DNA from 2 places in the Pseudoalteromonas sp. Xi13 genome. Region 2 is predicted to be linked to the other one. Evidence: predicted binding sites of a transcription regulator. Region 2 holds the regulator's gene; the other holds the start of a gene.
What was found. Region 2 encodes NrdR, which represses ribonucleotide reductase genes. Its sites were predicted from a motif close to AAACACNANATNTNGTGTTT; they were not measured.
Positions count from the first base shown of each region.

Region 1: a site for NrdR is predicted at 1,781-1,800, ahead of nrdA (class 1a ribonucleoside-diphosphate reductase subunit alpha). Genes of this name have one in related genera too.

Region 1 covers NZ_CP034439.1:1,733,685-1,737,109, forward strand. Annotated here, with positions in the region: gene nrdA (class 1a ribonucleoside-diphosphate reductase subunit alpha) at 1-1,657, opposite strand, end outside; gene EJ103_RS07825 (HAD-IA family hydrolase) at 2,070-2,750, opposite strand; gene ubiG (bifunctional 2-polyprenyl-6-hydroxyphenol methylase/3-demethylubiquinol 3-O-methyltransferase UbiG) at 2,750-3,425, opposite strand, start outside.
Region 2 covers NZ_CP034439.1:819,203-822,627, forward strand. Annotated here, with positions in the region: gene glyA (serine hydroxymethyltransferase) at 44-1,300, shown strand; gene nrdR (transcriptional regulator NrdR) at 1,666-2,115, shown strand; gene ribD (bifunctional diaminohydroxyphosphoribosylaminopyrimidine deaminase/5-amino-6-(5-phosphoribosylamino)uracil reductase RibD) at 2,118-3,251, shown strand; gene EJ103_RS03700 (riboflavin synthase) at 3,268-3,425, shown strand, end outside.

The sequences.
Region 1 (3,425 bases), 910 kb from region 2:
TCATTAGGTAGTATTGAATTGCTTCAAACGTTTTGTGAGTCAATGCATTAGCACTGCCATCTGAGTAACGCTTACCATTTTTAGCAAGGTAGTAAGCGTAGTTAATTACGCCTATTCCTAACGTACGACGGCCCATAGTGGCATTACGTGCAGCCGGTACTGGGTAGTCTTGGAAATCAAGTAGGTTATCAAGTGCACGTACTGCAAGCTCTGCAAGCTCTTCAAGTTCATCAAGTGACTCAATAGCGCCTAGGTTAAATGCAGATAGCGTACAAAGTGCAATTTCACCTTCTTCATCGTTTACGTTATTTAACGGCTTAGTTGGCAATGCAATTTCTAAACATAAGTTAGATTGGCGAATTGGCGCCACTTTAGAAATAAACGGGCTGTGCGTATTACAGTGATCCACATTTTGTAAATAAATACGACCTGTGCTGGCACGCTCTTGTGCGAACATTGAGAAAAGCTCAATCGCTTTAATACGCTTTTTACGAATAGACTCGTCTTGCTCGTATTTTACGTATAACGCATCAAACTCGTCTTGGTCTTCAAAGAATGCATCGTAAAGGCCAGGCACATCTGATGGGCTAAATAACGTAATGTAGTCGTCTTTAATTAAACGAGAATACATTAGTTTATTAAACTGTACGCCGTAATCTAAATGACGAACACGGTTATCATCAACACCACGGTTATTTTTAAGTACCAGTAGGTTTTCTACTTCTAAATGCCAAAGCGGGTAGAATAACGTTGCAGCACCGCCACGTACGCCACCTTGCGAGCAGCTTTTAACCGCTGTTTGAAAGTGCTTATAAAAAGGAATACAACCTGTGTGGTACGCCTCGCCATTACGGATATGGCTACCTAAAGCACGAATACGGCCAGCGTTAATACCAATACCTGCACGTTGTGAAACGTACTTAACAATGGCAGATGATGTGGCGTTAATTGAATCAAGGCTGTCGCCACATTCAATAAGTACACACGAGCTAAACTGACGCGTAGGCGTACGCACACCCGACATAATTGGCGTAGGTAAAGAGATTTTAAACGTTGATACTGCATCGTAAAAACGTTTGATGTAGTCAGTACGCGTTTCGCGCGGGTAGTCAGAGAATAAACTCGCAGCCACTAAGATATATAAAAACTGAGCGCTTTCGTAAATTTCACCCGTTACGCGGTTTTGTACCAGGTATTTACCTTCAAGCTGCTTTACTGCTGCGTAGCTAAAGTTAAGATCGCGCGAATGATCAAGATAAGCATCTAGCTCATCAAGCTCTTGCTCTGTGTAATCAACGAGTAAATGAGCGTCGTAGCGTTTGTCTTCAACCATTTTTGTAACATGATCAAATAAACGTGGTGGCTCAAACTGGCCATACGCTTTTTTACGTAAGTGGAATACAGCTAAGCGGGCAGCTAAGTACTGGTAGTCTGGCGACTCTTTTGAAATTTGATCGGCTGCTGCTTTAATGATGGTTTCGTGAATGTCTTTTGTACGAATACCGTCGTAAAATTGAATGTGTGACTTTAATTCAACCTGTGAAACCGATACGTTGTTTAAACCTTCGGCGGCCCATTCAATAACGCGATGGATCTTATCAAGATCTAAAGGCTCTTTACGCCCGTCACGCTTGCTTACAGATAACTGTTGGTTCATAGCTTTGCCTGTATTCCTTGGGAATTGTGTATTTTGACCAATGCTTTATACCTCGCTAAAGCAAGGTACGTATTCATTTATTATAAGTTTCACCGTATTGGCGAATTTAATTGAATAACATTTGGCCACAATATCTGGTGTTGTTCAATTTAGAGATCACAAGATAGTGTGGTCTGAGCTGATTTGCAAGGGACATAATTGCCCCTATTTGTGGATAACTTTGGGATAACGTATTTGTGTTAGTAGTCACTCACCTTCGAACAATCATTTAAGTTGAAATAGCTAAAAATCAACTAATGATCTGCTAAATTTATGCATTTTGAAAATAAATTTCGACTGCTTTTTTTATCAACAAGCTTTGCATAAAAACTAACACAATCACAATATATAGTGTTTAATAATTTACATGGCACTATATATGGTTAAAAGCATCAATAGGGCTGTGCCAGTCAAAATCGGCTTCCCAGCCCTTGGCCTCATCAATACTTGGTATATAGCCCCAAAGCGCTGTTGCTGTGTGCATACCTGCGGCTTTACCTGCTTCTATATCACGTTGAGCATCACCTATGTATAAGCAACGTTTAGGATCTACGTTCATCAGTTTTGTACAGTGTAGTAAGGGTAAAGGTGATGGTTTAGCCTCGGTGAGGGTATCGCCACTGATCACAACGTGTGCATTTTTTAAAGCGGGTATAGCAGCCACTAATGGATCGGTTAAAAACCCTGGCTTATTAGTCATTATTCCCCATTTTATACCTTGGTTATCAAGGGCTATGAGTAATGACTCTATGCCTTCAAAGCAGCGGGTGTGTGTCGCTAGGTTTTGGCTGTAGTGGCTGACTAATTGTTTTATTCGTTCAGTTTGTGGTTGCGATGCCCATTGCGCTTTAAAGCCAAGTTCAAGCAATGCGCCGGCGCCATTAGACGCTACTTTTCTATAAGCCTCAGGCGTAACTTGCGCAACACCTTCACTTTTAAGTACAGCATTTAAAGCAGCACCTAAATCGTCTGCTGTATCAAGCAAGGTGCCATCTAAATCAAATAAGAAAGCGTCGTACTCAAAAGGAGTTAAGGGGGTATGAGAGCTAGCCATTATGCTAACTTCTCAAAATGAAGAATGTAATTAACACTCACATCTGTATTTAATGAATACTGCTTAGAAAGCGGGTTGTAGCCCAGGCCAGCACTGGCACGTACTTTTAAACCGGCTTGTTCAGCCCATGCAATAAGTTGTGCAGGTTTGATAAATTTGTTGTGATCGTGTGTGCCCTCAGGCACCATTTTTAACAGCTTTTCAGCACCTACAATAGCAAACAAGTAAGCTTTAGGCGTTTTATTTAGGGTTGAGAAAAACACATCAGCCCCTGGCTTGGCAAGCTCTGCGACTGCATGAATAATAGAAGCAGGGTCAGGTACATGCTCTAGCATTTCCATACAGGTTATTACATCAAAGCGAGCAGGGTGCTGGGTTGCAAATTCTTCTGCAGGTACTTTTATATAGTCAACATTTACACCGGTTTCTAGGCTATGAAGCTTTGCTACGGTGAGTGGCTCTTGCCCCATGTCTATACCGGTTACATGTGCGCCCATGCGTGCCATGCTTTCGCTAAGAATGCCGCCACCACAGCCTACATCGAGTGTTTCTTTATCAAATAAGCCTTGGGTTTTGTTAGCCACAAAGTCTAATCGTAATGGGTTAATTTCGTGAAGAGGTTTAAACTCTCCGTCTTGGTCCCACCATCGCTCTGCAATGGCTTCAAATTTTGCT
Region 2 (3,425 bases):
AAGCCTCTAAAAAACACCATACACGTTGCCCTAGGAGACCCCAATGTTAGAACGTAGCATGAATATTTCGGATTTTGATCCAGAGTTATTTGACGCGATAAACAAAGAAACTGCTCGCCAAGAAGAGCACATTGAATTAATCGCATCAGAAAACTACTGTAGCCCACGCGTACTAGAAGCACAGGGTTCACAGCTTACAAACAAATACGCAGAAGGTTACCCGGGCAAACGTTACTATGGCGGTTGTGAGCACGTAGACGTTGTTGAACAACTTGCAATTGATCGTGCTAACGAGCTATTTGGTTCTGACTATGCAAACGTTCAGCCACATGCGGGTTCTCAAGCAAATGCAGCTGTTTTCTTAGCATTATTAGAAGCGGGCGACACTGTACTTGGTATGAGCTTAGCTCATGGTGGTCACTTAACGCACGGTTCACACGTAAGCTTCTCAGGTAAGCTATACAACGCAATCCAGTACGGGCTAGACGAAGCAACTGGCGAAATTGACTACGCACAGGTAGAAGCGCTAGCACTTGAACACAAACCAAAAATGATTATTGGTGGTTTTTCTGCGTACTCAGGTATTGTTGATTGGGCTAAATTCCGTGAGATTGCTGATAAAGTAGGTGCTTACTTATTTGTTGATATGGCTCACGTTGCAGGTTTAATTGCAGCGGGTGTTTACCCAAGCCCAGTACCTCACGCGCATGTTGTAACAACAACAACACACAAAACATTAGCAGGCCCTCGTGGTGGTTTAATTATTTCTGCTTGTGGCGACGAAGCAATTTACAAAAAGCTTAACAGCGCTGTGTTCCCAGGTGGCCAAGGTGGTCCTTTATGTCACATTATTGCTGCAAAAGCAGTGGCATTTAAAGAAGCTCTACAACCAGAATTTAAAACATACCAAGCACAAGTAGTTAAAAATGCTCAAGCTATGGTTGCTGTTATGCAAGAGCGCGGTTACAAAATCGTATCTGATAAAACAGAAAACCACTTATTCTTACTTGATTTAATCGATAAAGATATCACAGGTAAAGATGCAGACGCAGCGCTTGGCAATGCAAACATTACTGTGAACAAAAACTCTGTACCAAACGATCCTCGCTCACCGTTTGTTACTTCTGGTTTACGTATTGGTTCACCTGCAATTACACGTCGTGGCTTTAAAGAAGCTGAATCGAAAGAACTTGCTGGCTGGATTTGTGACGTATTAGACAACATCAATGATGAGTCAGTACAAGCGCAAGTTAAAGAAAAAGTTAAAGCAATTTGTGCAAAACTACCTGTATACGCTTAATTGCATAAGCAGCAGTAATTTAGATCACAACAAGGGGCCTGTTTACCTTTCGAGGTTTAATTTGCAGTAGTATGTTTGGTTTTTAGGCAAGGCAGAGTCTATGTAGTGTGGTTACTCCACACAAATAGGCGATAACGCAGCATAAATGCCAAACATGCACTGCCCTCGGGTTCGTCCTAGGGGCGATTTACTCTTTGTTGCTCGGTTTTTACTTAGCCCACTAGGTTACAAACCTCGCGCCGCGATCAAATCACCCCTAGATAGAACAAATTTAATCCTGAAAGGCCAACAGGCCCTATTTTTTTGCTAAGATAAAAGGCCGCTAAATAGCGGCCTTTTTTGTTTTAAAACGGAAGTACCGAGTTATGCATTGCCCATTTTGTACCGCAAAAGATACTAAAGTTATTGATTCTCGCCTAGTCGGCGGAGGCCACCAAGTTCGCCGTCGTCGTGAATGTAACGAGTGTCACGAGCGATTTACTACCTTTGAAGGCGCCGAGTTAGTTATGCCACGTGTAATTAAACAAGATGGCAGCCGAGAGCCCTTTAATGAAGATAAACTACTCAATGGCCTTAATCGTGCCCTAGAAAAACGCCCTGTTAGTACAGAGCAAGTGGATGAAGTGGTTAATATTATTAAATCGCAGTTGCGTGCTACCGGCGAGCGAGAAATATCAAGTCACCTAGTGGGTGAGTGCATAATGGAGGCGCTTAAAAAGCTGGATAAAGTAGCCTATGTGCGGTTTGCCTCTGTGTATCGCTCGTTTGAAGATATACGCGAATTTGGTGAAGAAATTGCCCGTTTAGGGGAGTAATAATGCAAAACCAAACAACCTTTACCGCGCAAGATGAAATGTACATGGCACGTGCCATCGAGCTTGCAAAAAAAGGGCGATTTACAACCACCCCCAATCCTAATGTAGGGTGTGTTTTAGTTAAAGATAACCACATAATTGGTGAAGGGTTTCATCAATTAGCTGGGCAGGGACATGCTGAGGTTAATGCCCTTGCTGTAGCAGGTGAAAACGCAAAAGGCGCGACTGCGTATGTTACGCTTGAACCGTGTAGCCATTACGGACGCACTCCGCCGTGTGCAGAGGGTTTAAAAGCCGCAGGTGTAGTAAAAGTTATTGCGGCTATGGTCGACACCAACCCACAAGTAGCAGGTAAAGGGCTTAAAATACTCAGCGATGCAGGTATAGAGGTTGCATTTGGGCTTTTAGAGCAGCAAGCGCGCGCACTTAATTTAGGTTTTTTTAAGCGTATGGAGCAGGGGCTTCCGTATGTTACGTGTAAAATGGCGGCCAGCATTGATGGTAAAACCGCGCTAAAAAATGGCCAAAGTAAGTGGATCACCGGCAGCGCTGCGCGACAAGATGTACAACTACATCGAGCACAAAGCTGCGCTATTTTAACGGGCGCCGATACGGTTATTACGGATGATGCTAAGCTCAATGTGAGGTTAAGCGAGTTGCCACAGGCTTTACCTACTGAATTACCCCTACGCCAACCGGTGCGTGTTATAATTGACTCACAAAATAGGCTTACACCAGAGCTGGCAGTATTTAATATTGAAAGTGAAATAATAATTTTTACTACCAAGGTTGATAAATCAACGCAGTGGCCGCATTTTGTAAGGCATATAGAAGTGCCACAGCAAAATAACAAAGTTAATTTAACGTCTGTTTTAGCACACCTTGCTAAGCTGCAATTTAATCATGTTTATTTAGAAGCGGGTGCTACACTTGCCGGTAAAATGACAGAGCTTAATTTAATAGACGAATATATATTTTATCTAGCGCCTAAACTAATGGGGTGCGATGCAAAAAGCTTAGTTAATTTTGCACCGCTAACAGATATGCAAAACACCGTTAATTTGACGTTTAAAGAGTGTGTGAAAATAGGCGATGATTTACGTATAACCGCCACAAAACACATTCCAACCACTTAATTAAAAGAGTAGGGCTATGTTTACTGGAATAATTGAAGCCACAGGCAAAATTGCGCTATTACAAAAAAAACAAGGCGATTTAGCCATTCGCATTCAAAGCGCTAATCTTGATATGAGCGATGTAAAGCTTGGCGATAGCATTGCCACTAATGGCGTATGTTTAACGGTAGTTGA